3 regions of the Mesorhizobium sp. M7A.F.Ce.TU.012.03.2.1 genome follow, and region 2 is predicted to be linked to each of the others. Evidence: predicted binding sites of a transcription regulator. Region 2 holds the regulator's gene; each other region holds the start of a gene.
The links. Region 2 encodes PhoB, which activates phosphate uptake and scavenging genes when phosphate is short. Its sites were predicted from a motif close to TGTCATNNANCTGTCAT; they were not measured.

Region 1 (9,830 bases), 370 kb from region 2:
GGCGCCGGCTCGCTCGAACAGCGCAAGCAGGGCTTCACCGAACAGCTGGCCGCCAAATATCCGGGCCTCAAGCTGGTCGCCGATAAATATGCCGACGGCCAGGCCACCACCGGCCTCAACATCGCCACCGACCTGATCACCGCCAACCCGAACCTCAAGGGCATCTTCGCTTCCAACCTGATCATGGCGCAGGGCGTCGGTCAGGCTGTCGCGGAAAACAGCCTTGGCGGCAAGCTGGCGCTGGTCGGTTTCGACAGCGACGAGAAGCTGATCAAGTTCCTCAACGACGGCGTCATTTCCGCCCTCGTCGTCCAGGATCCGTACCGGATGGGCTATGACGGCATCAAGACCGCACTCGCCGCTTCCAAGGGCGAGAAGGTCGAAGCCAATGTCGACACCGGCGCCAATCTGGTGACCAAGGACAACATGAAAGACCCCAAGATCGACGCGCTGCTCAATCCGAAGCTCTGAGCCGTCGCATCCGCAATGGTCCCCGGGGCACATCGCCCCGGGGACAAGCTGCCGCGCAAACGACTTGGCAATCCATAAGCGTAGGCTAGGCTGTTTTCGAGACATATCCTTGTCTCGCCGCGTGCCAATCGTGAGGCCAATCTGGGAGGATTGTCATGACATCGACGGCGCAGGAACTGCATCCGGCCCCTGTGCTGGAACCGGGGCGGACCATCCTCGAATTGCGCGGGCTGGAGAAGCGCTATCCCGGCACCCACGCGCTGAAGCCGGTCGACCTCGCCTTCAAGTCCGGTGAGATCCACGCCATCGTCGGCGAGAACGGCGCCGGCAAATCCACGCTCATCAAGCTTCTGACCGGCGTCATGCCGCGCACCTCCGGAGAGATCGCCTGGGAGGGCCAGCCGGCCGCCCTGGCGACGCCGCACGAGGCGATGGCGCTCGGCATCAATGCCGTGCACCAGGAAGTCGTGCTGTGCCGTCACCTGACGGTCGCCGCCAACATGTTCCTCGGCGAGGAGAATTCACGCTTCGGCATCCTGCAGCAGCGCGCCATGGTCAGGCAGGCGCAGACGATCATCGACGACCTCGGCTTCGACCTGCCGGCGCATGTCACGCTTGGCGACCTGACCATCGGCCAGCAGCAGTTGATAGCCGCCGCCCGCGCCACCGTGCGCGGCACCAAATTCCTGATCTTCGACGAGCCGACCGCCTACCTCACCCGCAAGGAGGCCGACCAGCTTTTCACCCTGATCCGTCGGCTGAAGGGCGAAGGCGTGACGATCATCTACATCAGCCACCGCATGGAGGAAGTGTTCGAGCTCGCCGACCGCGTTTCCGTGCTGCGCGACGGCACGCTGGTCGGCACCCGCAACATCGCCGAGACCAACGATGCCGAACTGGTCAAGATGATGATCAACCGCTCGATCGAGCAGGTCTACCACAAGGAGCATTTCACGCCGGGCGCCGCCCTCATCGAGGCGAGGAACCTGTCCGGCAAGGGCTTCGAAAATGTCTCGATGACGGTCCGCGCCGGCGAGATCGTCGGACTCTATGGCCTGATCGGTGCCGGACGCAGCGAGTTCGTCACCACGCTTTACGGCCGCCACCGCAAATCCGCCGGCCAGATCCTCTGGGAAGGCAAGGAGGTGCAGGTCAATTCCGAGCATGACGCGATCAAGCTCGGCATGGCGCTGGCGCCGGAAAGCCGCCGCGACCAGGGCCTCTGCCTCAATCTGCCAGTCGGCTTCAACCTGAACCTGCCGATCTACAAGCGTATCTCGAACAATCTGCTGATTTCGAGCACGCAGGAGAAGACGCAAGCCGATCGCCAGATCGCCGATCTGCGCATCAAGACACCGACGCGCGGCGCGCTGGCATCCAGCCTGTCGGGCGGCAACCAGCAGAAGATCGTCATCGGCAAATGGCTGGCGCACGGCGCCAAGCTGTTCATCTTCGACGAACCGACGGTCGGCGTCGATGTCGGCACCAAGGCCGAGATCTACCGCCTGTTCAGCGCACTTTTGTCAAAGGGCGCCGGCATCATCCTGATCTCGTCCTATCTGCCGGAAGTCTATGAACTCGCCGACACGCTGCATGTGTTCCGGCGCGGCAAACTGGTGGCGACGCACGGTTTTCACGCCGCCAGCCACGAGGATATTCTCACTCAGGCGCTCGCCGAGAAACAAGAAAAGCTGGGAGGACAGATATGAGCACCGAGGCGATCGCCGTCGAAAAACCGAAGCGCAACTACAACGTCCTGTTTGGGCTGACGCTTTTGGCGCTGCTGGTTCTGCTCTGGATTCTTCTCTCCGTGGCGACGACGAGCTTCGCCTCCGCCAACAACATGGCCAATCTCTTGCGCCAGGGCTCGATGATCGCCATCATGGCGGTCGGCCAGACTTTCGTCATCATCACCGGCGGCATCGACCTGTCGGTCGGCGCCGTGGTCGGTTTCGCCACGGTGGTCGTGGCCATGATGATCAATGCCGGCTTCCCCATCTGGCTCGCCATTCTGGTGACGCTGCTGGTCGGCGTCGCCATCGGCATGTTCCACGGCTTCGGCATCGTCAAGATGGGCCTGCCGCCCTTCATCATCACGCTGGCAACGCTGACCTCGCTGCGCGGCATCGGCCTTTTGATGACCAACGGCAATTCGATCAACATCAACAGCGACACCTTCACCGCCTTCTCGCGCAATTCCTTTATCGGCATCCCCAACCTGTTCTGGATGGTGATCCTGGTCGGCATTCCGGCCTATATCTTCCTGCACCACAGCCGCTGGGGCCGGTATCTGTTCTCGGTCGGCTCCAACGCCGAGGCCTCGCGCCTGTCTGGCGTCAATGTCCAGCGCACCATCTACATGGCCTACACGCTGTCGGGCCTGTGCGCCGCCTTTGTCGGCGTGCTGCTGGCCGCCCGCATCGGCATCGGCAACCCGACGCAGGCCGAGGGCTGGGAGCTGCAGGCGATCGCGTCTTCGGTCATCGGCGGCACCTCGCTGTTCGGCGCCGTCGGCTCGGTGCATGGGCCGCTGCTCGGCGCCTTCATCCTGGCCACCATCAACAACGGCGCCAACCTGCTCAACGTCAACTCGTTCTGGCAGCGCATCATCACCGGCGCGCTGATCATCATCATCGTCTACTTCGACGGCCTGCGCCGCCGCGGCAAGTAGCGATCCCGCAATCAACCGCCGGCCCACCACACCAACGGGCCGGCGATTTCATGACTGGATTAGCGCATGAAAGCCGTCCTCTGCCGTTCGCCCGGCGATCTCGTCCTTGAAGACCGGCCCGCACCAGAGGCACCGCCTCCCGGCTGGGCGCTGGTGGCGGTCAGCCATGTCGGCATCTGCGGCACCGACTACCATATTTTCGAGGGCAAGCACCCGTTCCTCGCCTATCCCCGCATCATGGGCCATGAGGTGTCGGGTACTGTGATCGAGACCGGCGACGGCGTCGATCTTGCCGTTGGTGAGCCCGTGGTGATCAACCCCTATCTTTCCTGCGGCAAGTGCATCGCCTGCCGGCACGGCAAGCCGAATTGCTGCGTCAGGATCGAGGTGCTGGGCGTGCATCGCGACGGCGCCATGTGCGAATGCATCCTGGTGCCGGCGCAAAATCTCTACCCGGCCAACGGCCTGTCGCTGGCCGACGCCGCCGCAGTCGAGTTCCTGGCCATCGGCGCGCATGCCGTGCGGCGCGCCCGCGCCGACCCCGGCGCCCGCACGCTGGTCATCGGCGCCGGCCCGATCGGGCTCGGCACCGCCATCTTCGCCCGCATCGCCGAACTCGACGTGACGCTGCTCGACATGAGCAGTGAAAGGCTCGCCTTCGCCGCAAATGAGCTTGGTTTCCAGACCCTCGACGGCTCGCGCGGCGCGGTGCCCGATCTGGTCAGGCAAGCGACATCAGGCGAAGGCTTCGATGTGGTCTTCGACGCCACCGGCAACACCCAGTCGGTGCAGTCGGCCTTTGCCCATGTCGCGCATGGCGGCACCTTGGTGCTGGTCTCCGTTGTCAAGGACGACATCAGCTTTTCCGATCCGGAATTCCACAAGCGCGAGATGACGCTGATCGGCAGCCGCAACGCCTTGCGCGCCGACTTCGATCACGTCGCCGCCTCGATCCGCAACGGCGCCGTTCCCCTGGCCAAGCTCGTCACACATCGCACCACACTCGCCGGCACGCCGCGCGATCTGGCTCGTTGGGCACATGAGAAATCGGGCCTGATCAAGGCTGTGATCGAGGTCGGATCATAACATGGCAAACGGCGAACCCGGCCCGAATTGACGACGCCCGCGCAGGTCGACCCCCACTCCGTCTCGGCTTCGCCGAGCCACCTCTCCCCGATCGACGGGGTAGAGGAAGGGTGCGAGCCTATTGCAGCCAACGCTCCTCAACCAGACTCCCTGCTTCTCCCGCCGCCAAGCGTGGCGCCTTTCCTCTCCCTCCGGAGGGGGGAGAGGTGGCTCGGCGAAGCCGAGACGGAGTGGGGGAAGGCGGTAGTCAAATGCGCCGCCGCTGACAAGTGAGCGCGACCGAGTGAGCCCGTCACTCCCTACAGCGCCGACAGCTTCAGTTCCACCCGTTCGGCCGGGAAGCGCGACTCGGAAAACTGGATCGGCTGGCCGTCCGGCGTGACATTGACGGCGACCGTGACCAGCACGATGGCGCCCGGCTGCAGGTCGAGGTCGGCAAGGTCCGCCGCATCGGCATGGCGCGCCGACAGCACGGTCGATTGCCGGAGATAGTCGTCGATGCCGAAACGCGCCAGCGATGCGGTGATCGAGCCTGTTTCCGCCATCGCGGCATCGATGCCGGCAAAGAGCCGGGCCTCGAACCAGCCGGCAGCGCGCGACACCGGCCGTCCGTCGGCTTCGCCGCGCGTTTCCAGCCGGATCACATCGGCTCCCTTGGGAAGACCCAGTCCCTCGGCGACGCGCTGGCTGGCCGGCTCGACCGACGAGGCGAGCAGGACGATGTGCCGTTCCGTCGTTTGCCCTTGCAGCCCTGTCGAAAAACGTGTGCGCGCCCCGATCGGATAGGACAGCCGCTTGCGCGACAGTACGAAGGTGCCGCGGCCCTGCTCGGCCCGCAGCACGCCTTCCCTTACAAGGGCTGATATGGCGCTGCGCACCGTGTGACGGTTGACGCCATAGCGCTCTGCCAGCGCCACCTCCGGCGGCAGCGCTGCATTCTCCGTGAAATCGCCGATGGCGATCGCATGCAGGATCTTGTCGGCAATCTGCCGCCACAGCGAAACGCCACTGCGCCGCTCGATGCTGTCCGCTGACAGCCGCCCGACCTTCATTGCCCCACCTCCAGCGCCCGGTCTTCTATCGCTGTCATCCACCCGTCATGGACACGCGTTAGATAATAGGTATAATTTGTATGGTTGTCTATATCAATAGACAAATTCACGAATAGGAATGCTGCTGATGCGAGGACAGGAAGCCCGCGACCAGGCCGAGCGCAAAGCCGCCATGGCAACCCTTTCGCAATCCAGCGGCGATGACATCGTACGGCTCTGGAATGAGGCCGGACTGCCTTCGGACGCCGAGTTGCTGCGCGGCCCCGAAACCGGCCTTGTCACCCTGCGCGGCCGCATCGGCGGCGGCGGCGCCCCTTTCAATGTCGGCGAGGCGACCGTTACCCGCGCCACCGTCCGGCTGCCCTCCGGTCAGGTCGGCCATTGCTATGCGCTTGGCCGCGACAAGCAGAAGGCGAAGCTGGCGGCCATCGCCGACGCGCTGTGGCAGGACCCTGCCCGCCGCAATGGGGTCGAGACCGGGCTGATAGCGCCCCTGCGGTCGGCTCTGACCGCAGCGCATGAAAAACGCCGCGCCGAGACGGCGGCAACGAAGGTGGATTTCTTCACCATGGTTCGCGGAGAAGACTGATGGACATTGCAGCGCAATCGATCGAGGGCGGTTTCGCCGATCCGGTCTTCAATGCCCAGACCGTGTTCCGCGCCGTCATGGACGCAATGGCGCGGCCAGGCTCCGTGCAGCCGCTGCCGGCCTTCGCCCGCCCGCCGGCGCCGCTCTCGGCGACCGCCGGCGCCATCGCACTGGCGCTGTGCGACAACGACACCCCGCTCTGGCTCGACCAGGCCCTGCAAGCTTCCACCGCCATCAGATCCTGGCTTGGGTTCCACACGGGCGCGCCCGTGGCCAACACACCGGCCGATGCGCATTTCGCCTTCATCGCGGCCCCGGCCGAGATGATGTCTTTCGATGGTTTTTCGCAGGGCACGCAGGACTATCCCGACCGTTCGACCACGCTGATCCTGCAAGTCGGCGATCTCGTCTCCGGCACGCCGCTGTTGCTTGAAGGTCCCGGCATCGAAACCAGCGCCTCGATCGCGCCGGCGCAGATGCCGCGCCATTTCGTCGAGCAGTGGAAACAGAATATCAAGCGCTTCCCGCGCGGCGTCGACATCATCCTCGCCACCACTAACGGCATTGCCTGCCTGCCGCGCACCACACGCATCAAGACGATGGAGGCGTAAGATGTATGTCGCGGTAAAAGGTGGCGAAGCCGCAATCGCCAACGCCCACAGCCTGCTTGCCGACCGCCGGCGCGGCGACCGTTCGGTGCCGGCGCTTCGCCTCGACCAGATCGTCGAGCAGCTGGCGCTCGGCGTCGACCGGGTGATGAGCGAAGGCTCGCTCTACGATCGGGAGCTGGCCGCCCTAGCCATCGTCCAGGCGCGTGGCGACCTGATCGAGGCGATCTTCCTGGTGCGCGCCTATCGCACCACGCTGCCGCGCTTCGGCTACTCCAGGCCCATCGACACCGCCACCATGCTGGTCGAGCGGCGCGTGTCGGCGACCTACAAGGACCTGCCCGGCGGCCAGTTGCTCGGGCCCACTTTCGACTACACCCACCGGCTTCTCGATCCCGAGCTTGCCGCCGGCGCTGATGTCGCCGAACCGCTGCAGCGCGAGACCGAAGCGCAAGCCATGCCGCGCGTCTCGGCGATCCTCGCCCGCGAAGGCCTGATCGAGCCGGATGGCGAGATGCCGCAGGACCATGTCCTCGGCGACATCACCCGCGAGCCCCTGGAATTCCCGATGGCGCGCGACATCCGCCTGCAAGCGCTGTCACGCGGCGACGAAGGTTTCCTGCTGGCGCTCGGCTATTCCACCCAGCGCGGCTATGCCCGCAATCATCCCTTCGTCGGCGAGATCCGCATCGGCGAGGTCGAGCTCGAGCTCGACGTGCCCGAACTGCCCTTCGCGGTGCCGCTCGGCACTGTCCGCGTCACCGAATGCCAGATGGTCAACCAGTTCAAAGGCTCAGCCAAGGCGCCGCCGCAGTTCACCCGCGGCTATGGCCTCGTCTTCGGCCAGAGCGAGCGCAAGGCGATGGCGATGGCGCTCTGCGACCGGGCGCTGCGCGCGAAGGAGCTCGGCGAGGATGTCGTCGCCGCGGCCCAGGACGAGGAGTTCGTCATCTCTCACTCCGACAATGTCCAGGCGACCGGCTTCGTCGAGCATCTGAAGCTGCCGCACTATGTCGATTTCCAGGCCGAACTCGACCTCGTGCGCCGCATGCGCGCCGAGTACGACGCCCGCGAAAATGCCGACATGCTGAAAGACAAGAAGGAGGCGGCAGAATGAGCCTAGTCGCCCGATCCGCCGTCACCGCCACCGCTGTCGTGCGAATGGTCGCCATGCCCGCCACTGTGGCCGCCGCCGATGCCAATGCTCCCGCCATGCGCGCCTTCCCTGGCTCCGGGAAAAACCATTCTTCGGAGGATAAAGGCGATCACGCCGACGAACGCCAGCAGCAGAATTCCGATATGCAGCCAAGCGGTCTGGGTCATCCGATTTCGCCCCTGTTTCCGCGTCCTGGACGCCAATTCGATAGCACAATGTGGATGTGATCGCCATGACCGACATCGCCACCTACAACTTCGCCTATCTCGACGAACAGACCAAGAGGATGATCCGCCGGGCGATCCTCAAGGGCATAGCTATTCCCGGCTATCAGGTGCCGTTCGCCTCGCGCGAAATGCCGATGCCTTATGGCTGGGGCACCGGCGGCGTCCAGGTCACCGCTTCGATCATCGGCCCGGACGATGTGCTGAAGGTCATCGACCAGGGCGCCGATGACACCACCAATGCGGTGTCGATCCGCGCCTTCTTCAAGAAGGTCGCCAACGTCGCGGTGACCACCGATACTGCCAGCGCCACCATCATCCAGACCCGCCACCGCATCCCCGAACATCCGCTGACGGCGGGCCAGGTGCTTGTCTACCAGGTGCCGATTCCGGAACCCTTGCGCTTCCTCGAGCCACGCGAGACCGAATCGCGGAAAATGCATGCGCTGGAAGAATACGGCCTCATGCATGTGAAACTTTACGAGGACATCGCCAAGCACGGCCGCATCGCCACCACCTATGCCTATCCGGTCAAGGTCGAGGGCCGCTATGTGATGGACCCGTCGCCGACGCCGAAATTCGACAATCCCAAGATGCACCGCTCGCCGGCGCTGCAGCTGTTCGGCGCCGGGCGCGAAAAGCGCATCTATGCGGTGCCGCCCTTCACCGAAGTGGTCAGCCTCGACTTCGAGGATCATCCGTTCGAGGTGCAGACCTTCGACCAGCCCTGCGCGCTGTGCGCGGCCGAGAATGTCTATCTCGACGAGGTCATCCTCGACGACCATGGCGGCCACATGTTCGTCTGCTCCGACACGGATCATTGCGAGAAGCGGCGGGCGGACGGCTATCACGGCCACCTTGCCCCGGAAAACCATCTTGCCTCGGAAAAAATGGAGCCGGCGCAATGACCGACGAACCGCTGCTGCGCGTCTCGGCGCTCTCCAAATTCTACGGCTCGCGCGTCGGCTGCGACAACGTCTCCTTCGACCTGTGGCCGGGCGAAGTCCTGGCTGTGGTCGGCGAGTCCGGCTCCGGCAAGACGACATTGCTCAACTGCCTGTCGACGCGGCTGCTGCCCTCCTCCGGCAGCGCCAGCTACCGCATGCGCGACGGCCAGTTCCGCGAGCTCTACCGCATGAGTGAGGCCGAGCGCCGCTTCCTGATGCGCACCGACTGGGGGTTTGTCCACCAGAACCCGGCCGACGGCCTGCGCATGACGGTGTCGGCCGGCGCCAATGTCGGCGAGCGGCTGATGGCGGTCGGCGACCGCCACTACGGCAAGATCCGCGCCACCGCCGTCGACTGGCTATCGCGCGTCGAGATCGACGAGGACCGCATCGACGACGAGCCCCGCGCCTTTTCCGGCGGCATGCGCCAGCGCCTGCAGATCGCCCGCAACCTCGTCACCGGCCCGCGTCTGGTGTTCATGGACGAGCCAACCGGCGGCCTCGACGTCTCGGTCCAGGCGCGCCTGCTCGACCTGCTGCGCGGTCTGGTCACCGATCTTGGTCTGGCGGCCATCGTCGTCACCCATGACCTTGCCGTGGCGCGGCTTTTGTCGCAGCGCATGATGGTGATGAAGGACGGCCGCGTCGTCGAAAGCGGTCTCACCGACCGCGTGCTCGACGACCCGCGCGCGCCTTACACGCAGCTCCTCGTTTCCTCGATACTTCAGGTATAACCATGCCGACCCCCCTCGTTGTCTCCGACGTTGCCAAGAGCTTCACCATGCACCTGCGCGACGGCATCAAACTGCCTGTTGTCGCCGGTGTCTCGTTCTCGATCAGGGCCGGCGAATGCACCGTGCTCGGCGGCCCGTCCGGTGCCGGCAAGAGTTCGATCCTGAAGATGCTCTACGGCAACTATGCCGTCGACGAAGGCCAGATCATCGTCACGCATGATGACGGGCTGATCGACCTGGCCACCGCCAGCCCTCGCACCGTGCTTGCGGTGCGCCGGCAAACGATCGGCTA
Region 2 (9,830 bases):
CCATCTTCCGAACAGGAGCAGGCCACATGAAGAAATTCCTCTATACGGCGTCGGCCGCTGCGCTTGCGCTCGCCGCGACGTCCGGCTTCGCCGCCGCGCGCGACCAGATCCAGGTCGCCGGATCATCGACAGTGTTACCTTATGCCAAGATCGTCGCCGAGCAGTTCGGCGAAACATTCACCAACTTCAAGACCCCGGTCGTCGAATCCGGCGGCAGCGGCGCGGGCATCAAGGAATTCTGCAAGGGCGTCGGCGAAGACACGATCGACATCGCCAATTCGTCGCGTCCGATCAAGGCGGACGAACTCAAGTCCTGCGCCGACGCCGGCGTGAAGGAAGTCCAGGAAGTCCGGATCGGCTATGACGGCATCGTCTTCGCCACCGACATCAAGGGCCCGGATTGGGCGCTGGTTCCCGCCGACATCTACAAGGCGCTCGCGGCCAAGCTGGTCGTCGACGGCAAGCTCGTCGACAATCCGAACACCAAGTGGAGCCAGGTCAATCCGAAGCTGCCCGACTGGGACATCGCCGCCTATATTCCGGGCGAAAAGCACGGCACGCGCGAAGTGTTCGAGACCAAGCTTCTCGATGCCGGCTGTGACAAGGCTGCTCTCAAGGCCGCCGGCATTGCCGACGACAAGGAAATCGGCAAAACCTGCATCGCCATCCGCAAGGACGGCAAGGCCGTCGACATCGATGGCGACTATACCGAGACGCTCGCCCGCATCGACTCCAACAAGACCGGCGTCGGCGTGTTTGGCCTCGCCTTCTATGAGAACAATGCCGACAAGCTGAAGGTCGCCACCGTGGAAGACGTCGTGCCTTCGACCGGGACGATCGCCAGCGGCAAGTATCCCGTCTCGCGCCCGCTGTTCTTCTACGTCAAGAAGGCGCATCTGGGCGTCGTTCCCGGCCTCAAGGAATATGTCGAGTTCTTCCTTGACGACCAGATGGTTGGCCCGGAAAGCCCGCTCGCCGAATACGGCCTCGTTGCTGCTCCGGATGCCGAGCGTCAGGCCCAGCGTGACGCTTTCGCCGCCGGAAAGTCGATGTAATCAGCTGCCGAACCGGGGTGCGGGCCAAATCCCGCGCCCCGGTTTCATCGCAGGCCGCAATGGCGGCTGCGTAAGAATTTCTCTTGGGGTGGGTCCATGTCGTCCTTGCTCGTACTGGCCATCGTCGTTGCCGTCGGCCTGGTTGCCTTTTTCATCGGTCGGCAACGTGCCGCGGCCCACGACAATGGCAAGGTCAAGCCGCATTCGCGCGCCCACTATCATGGCTGGTGGGCCTTCCTGCTCGCCGTTCTGCCTGCTTTTTTGCTGCTTGCCGTCTGGACCGTCGGGTCTTCCGTCTATCTTGACCGACACATTCACACTGCCTTGCCCGAGCGCACCGTCGACAGCAAGGTTGCCAGTGAGGCACTGGATGTCAGCCTGGTAAAGAGCCTCGCCAGGGGCCTGCGCAAACTCGATGCAGGCACACTGGCCGCAATGCCTGCCAGCTTTGCCGAGCTGCAGCCGCTGCTCGCCGCCAAGGGTGTGGCACTGGCGAGCGACACGCAGGATTACATGATCCCGATCGCCGTCGAGGCGAACAAGGTCCAGGACCGGCTCGGCCTGTTCGGCGCCATTGTCATTCTCGTTTCCTCGATCGCCGGCGCCTTCTATGCGCTCAGGCAGATCGAGCCGCGCGCCAGGGCACGCAACAATGTCGAGAGGCTGATGCTGTGGGGGCTGCTTGCCGCCTCCACCATCGCCATCCTGACAACCATCGGCATCGTGCTTTCGATGCTGTTCCAGACGATCACCTTCTTCGAAAGCGTCTCGCCGATGAGTTTCTTCTTCGGCACCGTCTGGGATCCGCGTTTTGCCGCTGCCGGTTCGGGCGGCAGCCAGGGCCAATTCGGCCTGATCCCGCTTCTTGCGGGCACGCTCTACATCGCCGCCGTCGCGCTGCTGGTTGCGGTGCCGGTCGGGCTGATGTCGGCTGTCTACATGGCCGAGTATGCAACGCCCAAGGTGCGCTCGGTGGTTAAGCCGGCGCTTGAACTGCTGGCCGGCATACCGACCATCGTCTACGGCATCTTCGCCGTCGTCACGCTTGGGCCGTTCCTGCGCGACCTGTCCGCGGCGCTGACCGGCGGTTCGCCCTTCATCCAGGGCCAGAGCATCTTCACCGCCGGCCTGGTCATGGGCGTCATGCTGATCCCGGTGGTGTCCTCTCTTTCGGACGACATCATAACCGCGGTGCCGCGCGCCATGCGCGACGGGTCGCTTGGCCTCGGCGCGACCCGCTCCGAGACGATCAAGCGGGTGATCCTGCCGGCTGCACTACCCGGCATCGTCGGCGCCATCCTGCTGACCGCCTCGCGCGCCATCGGCGAAACGATGATTGTCGTGCTGGCGGCGGGCGTCGCCGCCAACCTCACCATCAACCCGTTCGAGGCGATGACGACCATCACCGTCAAGATCGTCAACCAGCTCACCGGCGACCTCGAGTTCAATTCGCCGCAGACGCTGGTCGCCTTCGCACTCGGCCTGACGCTGTTCGCGCTGACGTTGGTGATGAACATCGTCGCGCTCTACATCGTGCGCAAATATCGGGAGCAGTACGAATGACCGACATTTCCATGAATACGATGGTCAGGGCGGCGGCCCATCCGCGCCGCGACATCGGCCTGAAGGCCCGTTACGCCGCCGAACGCCGTTTCCGCATCTATGGCGTCGTGGCGATTTCCGTAGGCCTGGCGTTCCTGGCAATCATGCTGATCACCATCGTCTCGAAAGGCTACACCGCCTTCTGGCAGACGACGGTATCACTGCCGATCTCGTTCGACGAGAAGGTGATCGATCCTTCCGGCAAGCGTGCAACCGATCCGAGCGTTCTGATCAAGGCAAATTATCCCAAGCTCGCCGAAAACGCGCTTGTGGCCAAGCTCGGCATCTCTCCTGATGACAAGCCGATGATCCAGAAGCTCAAGGGCTTCCTGTCGGAAGGCGCCCGCGTCCAGTTGCGCGACATCGTTGCCGCCGATCCGTCCGTGATCGGCACGACACGCAACGTCAACATCCTCGCCGCCGCCAATCTCGACTCGGCTTTCAAGGGCCAGATCGACCTCAGTGTCGAGGAAGCGCGACGCAAGGTCTCGGACCAGCAGATCACCTGGATGAACAAGCTCAAGACCGAGGGCGCGATGGCCGAGCACTTCAACAGCGGCCTGTTCACCTACGGCGCCTCCAGCCGCCCGGAAACCTCGGGCATGGGCGTGGCGATCATCGGCTCGTTTTATATGATGGTAATCGTGTTGCTCCTGGCGCTACCGATCGGCGTCGCCGCCTCCATCTATCTGGAGGAGTTCGCCAAGAAGAACCGTTTCACCGACCTTATCGAGGTCAACATCAACAATCTGGCAGCGGTGCCGTCAATCGTCTTCGGCTTGCTCGGCCTCGCGGTGTTCATCAATTTCCTGGGCATGCCGCGCTCCGCCGCTTTCGTCGGCGGCCTGGTGCTGACACTGATGACGCTGCCGACGATCATCATCGCGACGCGCGCTGCACTTGCCGCGGTGCCGCCGTCGATCCGCTCGGCGGCTCTCGGTCTTGGCGCCTCCAAGATGCAGATGGTGTTCCAGCACATCCTGCCGCTTGCCGCACCCGGCATCCTCACCGGCACCATCATCGGTCTAGCGCGTGCGCTCGGTGAAACCGCGCCCCTGCTGCTAATCGGCATGGTCGCCTTCGTCGCCGATCCACCGACGACGCCTTTCGATCCGGCCACCGCGCTGCCGGTGCAGATCTATATGTGGGCGAACGAGGCCGAACGCGCCTTCGTCGAGCGCATGTCGGGCGCGATCATCATCCTGCTCGTCTTCCTCATGGCCATGAACATCACCGCGATCGTGCTTCGGCGTCGGTTCGAGCGGCGCTGGTAGAAAAAAGGCATTTTGGTATGAACATCATGACCGAACAGTCCCTTGAAAACGCAGTGGGCGATAAGATGAACGCCAAGTCGAACGAAGTGATCAAAATGCGCGGCGACAAGGTCGGCGTGTTCTATGGCGAGAAGCAGGCGCTGTTCGATGTCAATCTCGACGTCCGCCTGAATCAGGTGACGGCGCTGATCGGCCCCTCCGGCTGCGGCAAGTCGACCTTCCTGCGTTGCCTCAACCGCATGAACGACACCATCGATTCCGCGCGGGTAACCGGCAAGATAACGCTCGACGAAGAAGACATCTACGACAAGAACATCGATGTCGTCGAACTCAGGGCGCGCGTCGGCATGGTGTTTCAGAAACCCAATCCGTTCCCCAAGTCGATCTACGAGAACGTCGCCTATGGCCCGCGCATCCACGGATTGGCCAAGCGCAAGGCCGACATGGATCAGATCGTCGAGTCGAGCCTGAAGAAGGCGGCAATCTGGAACGAGGTGAAGGACCGTTTGCAGGAACCTGGCACGGGTCTTTCCGGTGGCCAGCAGCAGCGTCTGTGCATTGCACGCGCCATCGCCGTGTCGCCCGAGGTGATCCTGATGGACGAGCCGTGTTCGGCGCTCGATCCGATCGCCACTGCTCGCGTCGAGGAACTGATCGACGAACTGCGCCAGAACTATACGATCGTCATCGTCACCCATTCGATGCAGCAGGCAGCGCGCGTGTCGCAGCGCACCGCGATGTTCCATCTAGGCTATCTGGTCGAGGAGGGCGCCACCGACAAGATGTTCACCACCCCCGACGACAAACGCACCCAGGACTACATCACCGGCCGGTTCGGCTGAGCTCAGGCATATGAGGGACGAAGATCATGGGTGAACATACCGTTGCATCTTTCGATGAGGATCTGGAGCAGATCAGCCAGCTGATCCGCGACATGGGCGATCTCGCCCGCTCGATGGTCAGTGGCTCGACCAAGGCTTTGCTCAATTCGGACAATGCGCTGGCGCAGCGCGTGGTTTCCGACGATGCCATCATGGATGCCCGCCAGCGCGAGCTGGACGATCGCGCCATCACGCTGATCGCCAAGCGCCAGCCAATGGCCAACGATCTGCGTGCGGTGGTCGGTTCGATCCGCATGGCCGGCGACCTCGAGCGCATCGGCGACCTTGCCAAGAACATCGCCAAGCGCGTCGGCACTGTCGGGCTGAGCGTCACGCCGCACGATCTTTCGCATTCGATCGACGCGATGGCGCAGCTGGTGCTGATCCAGGTGCAGGGGGTCGTCGACGAGTATGCCGCCGCTGACGCGGCAGCGCTTGCCACGCTCAGAAACAATGATGAACGCATCGACGTCAAATACACCTCGGTGTTCCGCGAGCTGCTGACCTACATGATGGAAGATCCCCGCAACATCACGGCGTGCACGCACCTGTTGTTTTGCGCCAAGAACCTCGAGCGGATCGGCGACCACGTGACCAACATCGCCGAAAATGCCTACTATGTTTTGACCGGCACGCAGCTGCCAGCCAATCGTCCGAAGCAGGACGAGACGGCAATGTCCGCGCCAGCGGCATAACAGGGGTGACCAGCCGATGATCGCACCACGCATCATGGTGGTGGAGGATGAGGAGCCGCTAGGCGTGCTGCTCCGCTACAATCTTGAATCCGAAGGTTACCAGGTCGAGGTGGTGACGCGCGGCGATGAGGCCGAAATCCGGCTGCAGGAGAACGTTCCCGATCTTCTGGTGCTCGACTGGATGGTGCCTGCGGTTTCGGGCATCGAACTCTGCCGGCGCCTGCGAATGCGTCCCGAGACCGAGCGGCTGCCGATCATCATGCTGACCGCGCGAGGCGAGGAAAGCGACCGCGTGCGCGGCCTGTCGACCGGCGCCGACGACTATCTGGTCAAGCCCTTCTCGACGCCAGAGTTCATGGCCAGGGTCAAGGCGCTGCTGCGCCGGGCCAAGCCGGAAGTGCTGTCCAGCGTGCTAAAGGTCGGCGATATCGTGCTCGATCGCGAGTCGCACCGTGTCTATCGCAAGAAGAGCGAGATCCGGCTTGGGCCGACGGAATTCCGCCTGCTCGAATTCATGATGCGCCATCCAGGCCGCGTGTTCTCGCGCAGCCAGCTGCTCGACAATGTCTGGGGCGAGACGATCTACATCGACGAGCGCACGGTCGACGTGCATGTCGGCCGGCTGCGCAAGGCGGTCAACAATGGCCGTATGCCTGATGTCATCCGCACGATCCGTGGGGCCGGATACGCCATCCGAGAGGACTGAACTCCCTCGTTTGAACTCACGCCACGTTCTTGCCGCCGAAACCGGATCTCGCCTGCACGCCCGGCGCAAAAATCTCCTGATCGACGAAGATCAGCGCCCGCATGGCGCAGCCCTCGCGGATCAGCGGCAGTTCGTTCGGCTCGGTGTCGAAGGAAATCGATTTGGAATGCTGGCCGCCGGCGGTCTGGGCAATCGCTTGCCGCAATGCCGGCTCGATCAGGTCGAAGGCGGCGGCGCTGACACCGACCATGGCGACCGGCGCCGGATCGATCAGCGCGAACAGGCTGCCGAGGCCGTAGCCGAGCGCTTCGCCGGCCTTGCGATAGGCTTCCCGTTCGGGTCCGTCACCTTCGCGGGCCGCGGCAGCCAGGGCGCGCATGTCGGCGTCGCTGACATCGGCAACGGGTTCTGCATCCTCGCCCATCTGCCTGGCGTTGCGCCAGATGGCGTAATTGCCCGCATAGGCTTCGACGCAGCCGCGCCGTCCGCAGCGACATAGCGCGCCGTTCGGCCGATGGATCATGTGGCCGAATTCGCCGCCCGAAGAATGGGTGCCGGTGAACAATTCGCCCTTCAGCACCAGTCCCATGCCGATGCCGTGCGACAAAAGGATAGCGATGAAATCGTCGCGGTAACGATCGGGGTCGCGCCAGCGCAGCGCCACCGCCATCATGTTGCAGTCGTTCTCCATTATGGCAGGGATGCCGAACTGGTCTTCGAATATGTCAGCGAAGGCGATGTCGGTGTGCGGCGTGATCGGCGACCACAGCATGGCGCGGGCACGGGTGTCGGTGATGCCCTGGATGGCCAGCGCGATGCGGGCGATGCTGCGCACGTCCAGGTCGGGATCTGCCAGGCGGCGCCGCACGATGGCCGTGCATTCCCCGATCAGCGACTCGCGCGACATCGTCAGCGTGTCCAGCCGGCGCTGTTCCTCGGATATTACCTGGCCGGCATAGTCGATGACGGCGACGGAGAGGAAGTTCAGCGACAGCACCACGGTCATTACCGCGGCCGCTTCCGGATTGAGACTGAGGCCGACCTGCGGCCGGCCGCGTTTGAGTGAGCCGGCCTCGCTCGGCTTGCTTTCGGTCAGGATGCCTTCGACGATCAGGTCCGCTGAAATCGCCGAGATGGTCGAATGGCTGAGGCTTGTGGTCGCGGCGATCTCGGTTCGCGACGGCTGTCCGGCGCGGCGCACTGCCGCGATCACCATGGCGCGGTTGCGGCGGCGCAGATCGTCGTGGCGGATTCCGACCGACATGTTCTTTCATATCCTCCCGGTCGCCGCGGTTCCTCCTGCCCCTGGAACGCTGTCGGTGACGCCGGTAAATACTGGCAGAAGCTGCAGGCCGTGTCATTTATTTATTCCGAGACTCGAAAAAAACTCGAAATGACATCAAAATCCATCAGAATCGATGTTGACAGCGTTCGGGCGTTGGCCCAGTATTTTTTCGAGGCTCGAAAAAATAGAGCCTCTGTGCCGGCCCTCGGGTCAGTTTGGTCGCGCCATACGCGGCGCAGGGAGGATAATATGAAAAGATTCACGGCCGCCATCCTGGCGGGTGCCGCCATGTCGCTGACGCTCGCGTCTGTCGCGCAGGCGAAGGACAAGGTCGTCGGCGTTTCGTGGTCCAACTTCCAGGAAGAACGCTGGAAGACCGACGAAGCCGCCATGAAGACGGCGATCGAGGCCGCTGGCGACAAGTACATCTCCGCCGATGCGCAGTCCAATCCCGGCAAGCAGCTTACCGATGTCGAAAGCCTGATCTCGCAGGGCGCTAATTCCCTGATCATCCTGGCGCAGGACGCTTCGGCCATCGGCCCGGCCGTGCAGAAGGCGCTGGACGAAGGCATTCCGGTCGTCGGCTATGACCGGCTGATCGAGAACAAGGACGTCTTCTATCTGACCTTCGACAACAAGGAAGTCGGCCGCATGCAGGCCCGCGAAGTGTTCAAGGTCAAGCCGGAAGGCAACTACGTCTTCATCAAGGGCTCCGGTGCCGATCCCAATGCCGACTTCCTGTTCTCGGGCTCGATGGAAGTGCTCAAGGAAGCCATCGACAGCGGCAAGATCAAGAATGTCGGCGAAGCCTACACGGATGGCTGGCTGCCCGCCAACGCCCAGAAGAACATGGAGCAGTTCCTGACCGCCAACGACAACAAGGTCGACGCGGTGGTCGCGGCCAATGACGGCACTGCCGGTGGCGTCGTCGCGGCGCTGACGGCTCAAGGCTTGGCCGGCACCGTGCCGGTCTCGGGTCAGGACGGCGACCACGCCGCGCTGAACCGCATCGCCCTCGGCACGCAAACCGTGTCGGTGTGGAAGGACGCGCGGGAGCTCGGCAAGAATGCCGCCGAGATCGCCTCGCAACTGGCCGACGGCAAGAAGACGAGCGACATCGCCGGCGCCAAGGACTTCACGACGCCGGGCGGCAACACCGTCAAGTCGCTGTTCCTGACCCCGGTTGCCATCACCAAGGACAATCTCAACGTCGTCATCGACGCCGGCTGGATCAAGAAGGACGAAGTCTGCGCGGGTGTCGCCGCCGGCACCGTGGCGGCCTGCAACTGATCCGTACCACTTTGAAATATCTGAACGCCGCGGCCCAAAAGCCGCGGCGTTTTCTCAAAGAATTCTGTTTCCGCATCATGCGGATAGCTTCTAGGCTGGGCTCCGGCATGCGCGTCAGACGGCCAGCCGGTGGGAGGAAACCATGACCGATACGACGTCAAACCCGCAGACCGATACGGCGCGCGCGTCGGAACTCGGCGCCGTCGCCCGGTTCCTGAAGGCGACCGAGATCGACACCCGCATGCTCGGCATGATCGGCGCGCTGCTGGTCATCTGGATTGGGCTGCATGTCATTTCCAGCCTGCGCCTTGGCGTCAATCCGCTCGATTTCGACAGCCGCACCTTTCTCACGCCGCGCAATCTGTGGAACCTGTCGGTGCAGACGTCCGCGGTTGCCATCATGGCCTGCGGCATGGTGCTGGTCATCGTCATGCGCAACATCGACCTGTCGGTCGGTTCCGCCGAGGGCCTGATCGGCATGGTGATGGGATTTGCCCAGGTGCATTTCCTGGTGCGCTTTGTCGGGCTCGAACTCGGCAACCCGTGGATCTGGGTCCTGGCACTGGTCATCGGCCTGGCGCTCGGCCTGTTGATCGGCGCTTTTCAAGGCTTCGTCATCGCCTATCTCGAAGTGCCCGCCTTTATCGTGACGCTGGGCGGCCTGCTGGTCTGGCGCGGTGCCGCCTGGTGGGTCACTTCAGGCCAGACCGTGGCGCCGCTTAACGCCACTTTTCAGCTGATGGGCGGTGGGCCGGCGGGATCGATCGGCGCGACCTGGAGCTGGATCGTTGGGATCGTCGCCTGCCTCGCCGTGGTGTTTGGGCTGTTCAACGGGCGGGTGCAGCGCAAGCGTTTCCGGTTTCCGCTACGTCCGATCTGGGCCGAGGCGCTGCTTGGAGTCGTCACCTGCGGCGCCATCATGGGTGCGGTCTGGCTCGCCAACTCCTACCCCTGGCCGATCGGCATCGTGAACAGATATGCGGCCGCCAACAACATCACCGTTCCCGAAGGCGGCCTGTTCATCGCCCACGGTATCGCCATA
Region 3 (9,830 bases), 2.8 Mb from region 2:
CCTCCGACACTTCTGAAATCGCCGACATCCTATCATAAGGATGGCTTAGGAAAAGATCGAAAGGAACGATTTGACTTATGTTTTGCCGACCCTCAGCCTGAGCATGGTCGACATCCCTGCCGGCCGTTGGCACCGGAGGCGTCGCCATGCAATTTTCCATCATCCTGCTGCATCTGGCGGGTGCGGTCATGCTGCTGCTCTGGGCCGTGCATATGGTGCGTACGGGTGTCGAGCGGGCCTGCGGCCCCGCTTTGCGTGATGCCCTGAGGCAAGCCCGGGGTGCACGGATCAGGTCGGCGGGCGTCGGCACCGTGCTTGCCGTGCTGCTGCAAAGCTCGACCGCAGTCGCGATCCTGGCGGCCGGGTTTGCCGCCAGCGGCATGGTTTCGGTGTCATCAGGGCTGGCGATCCTGCTGGGCGCCGATCTCGGTTCCGCCCTGGTCGTGCAGGTGCTGTCGTTCGATCTCAGCTGGCTGGTGCCGGCGCTGATCCTGGTCGGCGGCGCGATGGTCCTGAAGTTCGAGGTGGCTGGCATCAGGCAGAGCGGGCGAATCCTGATGGGGGTCGCCTTCGTCCTGTTGTCGCTGCATATGATCGGCGAGGCGACCGCTCCGATGCGGCAGAGCAATTTGCTGCCACTGGTGATTTCCTATCTGCGCACGGACTATTTCACCGCCTTTGCCGCAGCTGCCCTGTTCACATGGCTGATCCACTCCAGCGTCGCGGCGATCCTGCTGTTCGTCACGCTTGCCGCGCAAGGCGTCTTGCCGGTCGAGGTCGGCCTGCTCTTCATCCTCGGCGCCAATTGCGGTGGTGCGCTGATTGCGGTGTGGCTGACACGCGGCGATGCCGTCGAGGCGCGCCGTGTCCCGCTTGGCAATCTGATCTTTCGCGGCACGACGGCGCTCGCCGCCTTGTTTGCGCTTCAGGCCGTGACCTTCCCGGCGCATCTGTTCGGCGCAACCGAAGGCCGCCAACTGGTCAACCTGCACCTTGCCTTCAATATGGTGCTGGTCATCTGCTGCTTGCCGTTCACCGGCACGATGGAAAAGCTCGCCACCTTGCTGATCCCCGACAGGCCAGCGGCAAAGGCAGGGGAGGCTGGGGACCTGATGTCACGCCGCACCAGCGCGCTCGACCGCACCGTCATGCGCACACCCGGTCTCGCTCTGGCCAGTGCGACCCGCGAGTTGCTGCGCGTGGGCGAAGTCGTCGAGGTGATGCTGCGCCCGGTGATGGATTTCTTCGACGCCGGCACCGCCGACTAGATACGCCAAGCCCAAAAACTTGATGAGGAGGTCAACCGCGCCCACACCGAGATCAAGCTCTACATTGCCGAAGTCAATCGCGGCAGCATGAGCGCGGCCGAGGCGCAGCGCGGCATAGAACTCACCGACTTCGCCATCAATCTCGAACGCGCCGGCGATATCGTCGCCAAGAACCTGCTCGTGCTCACCCAGGAGCTGCGTGACAAGAACCTGCGCTTTTCACGCGACGGCTGGAGCGAACTGGCCGGGCTTCACAACCGTGTCATGGCCAACATGCAGCTTGCACTCAATGTGCTGGTGTCGAGCGATCTCGAGTCGGCGCGGCAACTCGTCGTCGAGAAGGAGCGGATGCGCAGACTGGAACGCATGAGCCATGACCGTCACCTCAAGCGCCTGCAATCAGGAATGCCGCAGAGCATCGACACCAGCGACATCCACCTGGAGGCGGTGCGGGCGCTGAAGGAGATCAACTCGCTGATGGCCTGGGTCGCCTATCCCTTGCTGACGCAGAGCGGTGATCTGCTCGAAAGCCGGCTGGCGAGAGGGGCAGCGGAAGCGATGGCTCCGGCGCTCGCCTGACGGGCGACATTCTCCGCTGGCGAGTGGCAATCCTTGCCATCGTTAGAATCGATACATCGATACAAAATAACGATTTTACAAATAGATCATTCAGGCCAAGAATAAGGCCACATCGAACGCAGATCGAGCGGAGGACAACATGCTCGCCGAGACGAAATTTGCCGCGGAGCCGCTGGCCAGTCCGGCGCTGGGCGAGCCGTATCTTCTGACCCCAGGGCCGCTTACCACGGCCTATTCGGTCAAGGAGGCGATGTTGCGCGACTGGGGATCGTGGGACGGCGACTTCCGCGCCATGACATCGGATATGCGTCGCCGCCTGCTGGCGCTGACCGGGGACAGGAACGATGAGTTCGACTGCGTGCCGATGCAAGGCAGCGGTTCCTTCTGCGTTGAAGCGATGCTGGGTTCGTTTGTGCCCAGAGATGGCAAGGTTCTGGTGCTGGCCAACGGCGCCTACGGCCTGCGCGCCGCGCAGACCATGCAGTATCTCGGCCGCGCCTACACGCTGATCGACAAGGGCGACTATCTGCCGCCGCGCGGCGACGAGGTGGCGGCGGCCCTCGCGGCCGACCCTGATATCACCCATGTCATCGCCATCCATTGCGAGACCAGCTCCGGCATCCTCAATCCGGTCGCCGAGATTGCGCAAGCCGTCCATGCCAAGGGTCGCAAGCTGCTGGTCGATTCCATGAGCGCGTTCGGCGCCGTAGCGCTCGACGTCAACGATATCCGCTATGAGGCGATGGTCTCGTCCGCCAACAAGTGCATTGAGGGCGTTCCGGGCTTCGGCTTCATCATCGCCCGCAAGAGCGAGCTGGAGGCTGCCAAAGGCAGGAGCCATTCGCTGTCGCTCGATGTCCACGCCCAGTGGGCGCACCTCAACAAAACCGGCCAGTGGCGCTACACGCCGCCGACGCACGTCGTCGCTGCCTTCCTCGAAGCACTGCGCCAGCACGAGGCCGAAGGCGGCGTCGCCGGCCGTGGCGCTCGCTATACGAGGAACCGCGACGTCATGGTGGCCGGCATGCGCGACCTCGGTTTCGAGACACTGCTCGGGGATCGCTGGCTGTCGCCGATCATCGTCACCTTCTTCAACCCGGCCCATGCCAGTTTCGCCTTCGACCGCTTCTACGATCTGATGAAGGACAAGGGCTTCATCATCTATCCGGGCAAGCTGACCGCCGTCGATAGCTTCCGCGTCGGCTGCATCGGCCAGATGGACGAACATGTCATGCGCCGCGTCGTCGAGGCGGCGGCCTTCTCGCTTCATGAAATGGGCGTCGACACCGCCGCCCCACCCGCCGCGGCACTCGCCGAACGCGCCAAACTCCCCGCCTGAAGCGGCCGATCTCGAGGATATCAGATGAACCAGATGTCTCCCATCAACGTCGCGGTCAACGGCCGCACCTACGCCTGGCCGCGTGTGCCGGCCATCGCCATCTGCCTTGACGGCTGCGAGCCTGCCTATCTCGACGAGGCGATCGAGGCCGGGCTGATGCCGGCTCTGGTCAGGATCAAGCAGAAGGGCACGGTGCGTTTTGCGCACTCGGTCATTCCGAGCTTCACCAATCCCAACAATCTGTCGATCGCCACCGGCCGGCCGCCGTCGGTGCACGGCATCTGTGGCAACTATCTCTATGAGCGCGAGACCGGCAAGGAAGTGATGATGAACGACCCGCGCTTCCTGCGCGCGCCGACCATCTTCCAGGCCTTCTATGATGCCGGCGCCAAGGTCGCCGTGGTCACCGCCAAGGACAAGCTGCGTGCTTTGCTTGGCAAGGGCCTTGCCTTCGATGAAGGCCGCGCGCTGTGCTTCTCGGCGGAAAAATCCGACACCACCACCAGGGCCGAGCACGGCATCGACAATGCCTCGAAACATTTTGGGCTGCCCGTGCCGGAGGTCTATTCGGCCGAACTTTCGGAATTCGTCTTTGCCGCCGGTGTGCAGCTGCTGAAGGAGTTCCGTCCCGACATCATGTACCTGACGACCACAGACTATGTGCAGCACAAATACGCGCCGGGCGTGCCGCAGGCCAACGCCTTCTACGAGATGTTCGACAAATACCTGACCGAGCTTGATGCGCTGGGCGCGGCGATCGTCGTCACCGCCGACCATGGCATGAAGCCCAAGCACAAGGCGGACGGTTCGCCCGACGTCGTCTATGTCCAGGACCTTCTCGACGAGTGGCTGGGCAAGGACGCCGCCCGCGTCATCCTGCCGATCACCGACCCCTATGTCGTGCATCACGGCGCGCTCGGCTCGTTTGCCACCGCCTATCTGCCTGATGGCGCAGATCAGGCCGGCATCATGGCCCGGCTGGCGAAGATCGACGGCATCATGCTGGTCGTCGACAGCCCGACGGCGTGCGAGCGCTTTGAGCTGCCGGCAGATCGCATCGGCGACATCGTGCTGATCTCGACCGAGAACAAGACGATCGGCACCTCAGAACATCGCCATGACCTGGCGGCTCTGAACGAACCGCTACGGTCGCATGGTGGGCTGACCGAGCAGGAGGTGCCGTTCATCGTCAATCGTGTGCTGCCGGAATTGCCTGATGAACCTGTGTTGAGAAACTTCGACGCCTTTTACTACGCCACAATGGCGGCGGCACTGGCGGGCTGAGCGCTAGTGTGGACCCCCCACTCCGCCTCGCTACGCTCGGCACCTCTCCCCCGATCGACGGGGGAGAGAAAGGCGCCAGGGTTAGCCGCGGCTTAGCCGGGAAACGTGGGGGCGCCGACTTCGCCTGATTTCCTCTCCCCCGTCGATCGGGGGAGAGGTGGCCCGGAGGGCCGGAGTGGGGGTCGACCCCGCGACGTACCCAAGAATCTGCTGGAGCAGAACCCATGACCAAGCTCGACCCAGCCATCACAGTCCGCCACGAGCCGATGCGCATTGCCGGCAAGAAAGTTGATGCCGACGGCGTCGTCGAGGTGCGCTACCCCTGGAACGACACCGTCATCGGCACCGTGCCGGCCGGGCGTGCCGAGCACGCGCGAAAAGCATTCGAGATCGCCGCCAGCTACAAATCGAAGCTGACGCGCTACGAGCGTCAGCAGATCCTGTTCCGCGCCGCCGAGGCATTGGCGTCGCGCCGCGAAGAAATCTCCGATCTCATCACGCTCGAGCTCGGCATCTCCAAGACGGACTCGCTCTATGAGGTCGGCCGTGCCTATGACGTGTTCACGCTGTCGGCGCAGATGTGCATCCAGGACGACGGCCAGATCTTCTCCTGCGACCTCACCCCGCACGGCAAGGCGCGCAAGATCTTCACCACCCGCGAGCCGTTGAAGGCGATCTCGGCGATCACGCCGTTCAACCACCCGCTCAACATGGTCTCGCACAAGGTGGCGCCGGCGATCGCCACCAACAATTGCGTGGTGGTCAAGCCGACCGAATTGACGCCGATGACGGCGCTTCTCCTGGCCGACATTCTCTATGAAGCCGGTCTGCCGCCCGAAATGCTGTCGGTGGTGACCGGCTGGCCCGCAGACATCGGCAACGAGATGATCACCAACGACAATATCGACCTGATCACTTTCACCGGCGGCGTGCCGGTCGGCAAGATGATCGCCCGCACCGCCGGCTACAAGCGCCAGGTGCTGGAACTCGGCGGCAACGACCCGCTGATCATCCTCAACGATCTCTCCGACGAGGATCTGGCCAGAGCCGCGGATCTGGCCGTCGCCGGCGCGACAAAGAACTCCGGCCAGCGCTGCACCGCGGTCAAGCGCATCCTGGTTCAGGAAAGCGTCGCCGACCGCTTCGTGCCGCTGGTGCTGGAGCGGGCGAAAAAAATCCGCTTCGGCGATCCGATGGACCGCTCGACCGACCTTGGCACCGTCGTGCACGAGAAGGCGGCGGCGCTGTTCGAAGCCCGCGTCCACATGGCCGCCGAGCAGGGCGCCGAAATCCTCTACAATCCGGGTCGTCAGGGCGCGTTGCTGCCGCCGATCGTCGTCGATCGCGTTCCTCACACATCCGAATTGGTGATGGAGGAGACGTTCGGCCCGATCATCCCGATCGTTCGCGCGCCGGACGACGATGATGCGCTGATCGCACTGTCCAACTCGACCGCCTTCGGCCTGTCGTCGGGCGTCTGCACCAACTCTTTTCCGCGCATGCAGAAATACATCGCCGGCCTTCAGGTCGGCACCGTCAACATCTGGGAAGTGCCGGGCTACCGCATCGAGATGTCGCCCTTCGGCGGCATCAAGGATTCGGGCAATGGCTACAAGGAAGGCGTCATCGAGGCGATGAAGAGCTACACCAATGTGAAGACATTTTCGCTGCCCTGGTCCTGACCGGGCGGCATTGACGGATAAACAATGGAGGGAGCGTTCGCCGCTCCCTCATTCGCGTTTCGGAGACCATGATGGCCGCGATCAAAGAGCTTGTGCACACCGAAGGCGATTCCAACACCACAGCGGCTCGCGGCCGATGGGATGCCGGGCATGACGATCCGCGGATCCGCGGCTTGCTCGATCGCGACGCGGCTGCCTTCATGCACCAGAGTCTGTCCAGCCCCTGCCTTTCGACCATCGCGAAGGCGCAAGGCATCTGGATCGAGGACACCGCTGGCCGCCGCTTCATGGATTTCCACGGCAACAGCGTGCATCACCTCGGCTACGGCCATCCAAGGCTGGTCACGGCGATCAAAAAGCAGCTCGATGAGCTCTGCTTTGCGCCGCGCCGCTTTACCTGCGAGCCCGCTGTCGAGCTGGCGGAGAAGCTGGCGGCATTGGCGCCCGGCGATCTCGGCAAGGTGCTGTTCACCACCGGTGGTTCGGATGCCATCGAGGTCGCGCTGAAGATCGCCCGCGCCGCGACCGGCCGCTTCAAGACGGTGTCGTTCTGGGATGCGTTCCACGGGGCCGGCTTCGGCGCTGCAAGCGTCGGCGGCGAGGCGACCTTCCGCTCGCACATATCAGGCCCGATGATGACCGGCACCGAGCACGTCGCACCCTGGGACGGCTATCGCTGTCCCTATGGCCACGATTCCCTCGAAACCTCGGGGCTCGCTTGCGCCAACATGATCGCCTATGTGCTCGGCCGCGAACAGGACGTGGCGGCGGTCGTCGCAGAACCGATGCGGGCGACGCCCAACCCGCCGCCGCCCGGTTTCTGGAAGCGGGTTCGCGAAGCCTGCGACCGGCACGGCACGCTGCTGATCTTCGACGAGATCCCGACCGGGCTGGGCAAGACGGGAAAATTCTTCGCCCACGAGCATGATGATGTGACGCCCGACATCGTCGTCCTCGGCAAGTCGCTCGGCGGCGGCATCCTGCCGATCGCCGCCGTCATCGCGCGCCGCGACCTCGACGTCACCGGTGGCTTCGCGATCGGCCACTACACCCACGAGAAGAACCCGGTGACGACCCGCGCCGCACTGACGACGATCGACATCATCCTGGAGGAAGGATTGGTCGAACGCGCGGCCGAACTTGGCCGGCACATGCTGGAGCGTATGCAGCACCTGATGGCGCGCTCGCCCCATGTCGGCGACGTCAGGGGCAGGGGACTGATGGTCGGCGTCGAGCTCGTCGAGGATCGCGATACGCGCGAGCCGGCGCGCGATCTCGCCGAACGCGTCTTCTATGCTTGCCTGGGGCAGGGGCTGAGCTTCAAGGTCAGCCAGGGCAATGTGCTGACGCTGTCGCCGCCGCTGGTCATTTCGAAAGCTGATCTCGATCGTGCGTTCGACATCCTCGAGACCGCCGTGCTGGCGGCCTGACCATGAAGGCCGTGCGCACCGACCGCGAGCTCGAATGCCCTGAAATCGACGCGGGCTTGCGGGCGAGGGGGGGCGATCTGGTGGTGACTGTCCGCTCGTCCGACCCGCGTTTGCGGGCACAGACAACGGGCGTTTCGTTCGGCTGACCATAACCGTCTCCGTTGCCAATCGTGGGCTTTCGCAAGCGCGGAATCGCGGCCGCAACAGGCATGCGACAGTTCCATGACAACTATCAGGAGAAGTTTGTCTGTCATAAAATAAATAGATTTTACTTATCGATCACCAATCCCCAGAGTTGACCCAACGACGAAATCCACAAGCGCTACAGGGCCGCAATGTCCACCGGCGCGATCGTCACAGTGCATCGCAGAATGTGCCAACAATCAAAGGGGAACTGAGCATGAAATCGCGCAACGCAACTATCGCAATGGCCTTCGCCGCGGCATTGATGTCATCCGCCGCCTTTGCCGAAACCTCCGAACTGACAGTCTATACCGCCATTGAAGCCGAAGATCTCGCCCGCTACGCCGAGACTTTCACAAAGAGCCATCCCGACATCAAACTGAACTTTGTCCGCGACTCCACGGGTGTCGTTACCGCCAAGCTGTTGGCCGAAAAGGACAATCCGCAGGCCGACGTTGTCTGGGGCCTTGCCGCTACATCGCTTCTGGTGCTGAAGACCGAAGGCATGCTTGAGCCCTATGCGCCAAAAGGCGTCGAATTGCTCAAGCCGAAGTTTGTCGACAAGGACACGCCACCGGCCTGGGTTGGCATGGACGCCTGGGCGGCTTCGATCTGCTTCAACACCGTGGAGGGCAAAAAGCTTGGCCTCACCGAGCCGACCAGCTGGAAAGATCTTACCAAGCCGGAATACAAGGGTCACATCGTGATGCCGAACCCGGCCTCGTCCGGCACCGGCTTCCTCGATGTATCGAGCTGGCTGCAGTTGTTCGGCGAGAAGGATGGTTGGGCCTATATGGACGCCCTGCATCAGAATATTGATGCCTACACGCATTCAGGTTCGAAGCCGTGCAAAATGGCCGCCGCCGGTGAAACCGTAATCGGCATCTCGTTCGAGTTCCGCGCCGCGAAATCGAAGAAGGAGGGCGCCCCCCTCGATATCGTCATCCCGTCCGAAGGCATCGGCTGGGACATGGAGGCATCCGCGATCGTTGCGGGAACGAAAAATCTCGAAGCCGCCAAAACGCTGCTCGACTGGTCGATCAGCAAGGAGGCCAACGAGATGTACAATGTAGGTTATGCGGTTCTGGCTATGCCGAATGTCGCCAAGCCGGTCGAATTCCTGCCCGCAGATATCGAGTCCAAGATGATCGATAATGACTTCGAGTGGGCGGCCAACCACCGCAAGGCCATTCTCGACGAGTGGACGAAGCGCTACGACGCCAAGTCTGAGCCCAAGAGCTAGACGCAGAGCATTTCGACAGGGCGCCGTCAGAGCGGCGCCCTTCTCGTAACTCTTCCCGGATGGTCAAAATGAGACACGAACCCGTCGCTGATCTATCGGCAACGCTGGCCGAGGTGCATCCCATGACCGCTGCCGGCAACACGGCTTACCTGCGGATCGAACATCTCTGGAAGGCCTTCGGCGAGTTCCATGCGCTGAAGGACATCTCGCTCGACATCAACGAAGGCGAATTCATCTGCTTTCTCGGCCCTTCGGGTTGCGGCAAGACCACGCTGCTGCGCGCCGTCGCCGGCCTCGACCTGCAGACCAGAGGCGTCGTCCGCCAGGGGGGCAGGGATATCTCAACGCTGCCGCCGTCAAAACGCGACTACGGCATCGTGTTTCAGTCCTACGCGCTGTTTCCCAATCTGACGATCGAAAGGAACATCGCCTTTGGCCTGGAAAACACCAAACGGCCGCGCGCCGAGATCGATGCCCGCGTCAAGGAATTGCTCATGCTGGTCGGCTTGCCCGATCAGGCGAAGAAATACCCAGCGCAGCTTTCCGGCGGGCAGCAGCAGCGCATCGCGCTCGCCCGGGCCATCGCCACCTCGCCCGGCCTGCTTCTGCTCGACGAGCCGCTGTCGGCGCTCGACGCCAAGGTGCGCGTGCACTTGCGCCACGAGATCAAGGGGCTGCAGCGCAAGCTCGGCGTCACCACGATCATGGTTACGCACGACCAGGAAGAAGCATTGTCGTTGGCCGACCGCATTGTCGTTATGAACCATGGCGTCATCGAGCAGGTCGGCAGCCCAACTGAAATCTATCGCCATCCCAGGACGC

Region 1: a site for PhoB is predicted at 5,313-5,329, ahead of phnF (phosphonate metabolism transcriptional regulator PhnF). Genes of this name have one in related genera too.
Region 3: a site for PhoB is predicted at 7,794-7,810, ahead of EJ079_RS32190 (putative 2-aminoethylphosphonate ABC transporter substrate-binding protein). Genes of this name have one in related genera too.

Annotation. Positions count from the first base shown of each region.
Region 1 covers NZ_CP034779.1:2,888,309-2,898,138, reverse strand. Annotated here, with positions in the region: gene EJ079_RS14000 (ABC transporter substrate-binding protein) at 1-471, shown strand, start outside; gene EJ079_RS13995 (sugar ABC transporter ATP-binding protein) at 627-2,180, shown strand; gene EJ079_RS13990 (ABC transporter permease) at 2,177-3,142, shown strand; gene EJ079_RS13985 (zinc-binding alcohol dehydrogenase family protein) at 3,209-4,228, shown strand; gene phnF (phosphonate metabolism transcriptional regulator PhnF) at 4,528-5,280, opposite strand; gene phnG (phosphonate C-P lyase system protein PhnG) at 5,408-5,869, shown strand; gene phnH (phosphonate C-P lyase system protein PhnH) at 5,869-6,480, shown strand; gene EJ079_RS13965 (carbon-phosphorus lyase complex subunit PhnI) at 6,482-7,594, shown strand; gene EJ079_RS13960 (hypothetical protein) at 7,597-7,800, opposite strand; gene EJ079_RS13955 (alpha-D-ribose 1-methylphosphonate 5-phosphate C-P-lyase PhnJ) at 7,866-8,765, shown strand; gene phnK (phosphonate C-P lyase system protein PhnK) at 8,762-9,538, shown strand; gene phnL (phosphonate C-P lyase system protein PhnL) at 9,541-9,830, shown strand, end outside.
Region 2 covers NZ_CP034779.1:2,519,958-2,529,787, forward strand. Annotated here, with positions in the region: gene EJ079_RS12165 (substrate-binding domain-containing protein) at 27-1,055, shown strand; gene pstC (phosphate ABC transporter permease subunit PstC) at 1,152-2,618, shown strand; gene pstA (phosphate ABC transporter permease PstA) at 2,615-3,931, shown strand; gene pstB (phosphate ABC transporter ATP-binding protein PstB) at 3,949-4,773, shown strand; gene phoU (phosphate signaling complex protein PhoU) at 4,800-5,507, shown strand; gene phoB (phosphate regulon transcriptional regulator PhoB) at 5,524-6,213, shown strand; gene EJ079_RS12195 (ROK family protein) at 6,230-7,477, opposite strand; gene xylF (D-xylose ABC transporter substrate-binding protein) at 7,748-8,788, shown strand; gene EJ079_RS12205 (sugar ABC transporter permease) at 8,931-9,830, shown strand, end outside.
Region 3 covers NZ_CP034779.1:6,495,223-6,505,052, reverse strand. Annotated here, with positions in the region: partial or broken gene EJ079_RS32215 (Na/Pi cotransporter family protein) at 147-1,847, shown strand; gene EJ079_RS32210 (2-aminoethylphosphonate--pyruvate transaminase) at 1,987-3,186, shown strand; gene phnA (phosphonoacetate hydrolase) at 3,211-4,470, shown strand; gene phnY (phosphonoacetaldehyde dehydrogenase) at 4,695-6,152, shown strand; gene EJ079_RS32195 (aspartate aminotransferase family protein) at 6,221-7,582, shown strand; gene EJ079_RS32190 (putative 2-aminoethylphosphonate ABC transporter substrate-binding protein) at 7,983-9,008, shown strand; gene EJ079_RS32185 (putative 2-aminoethylphosphonate ABC transporter ATP-binding protein) at 9,131-9,830, shown strand, end outside.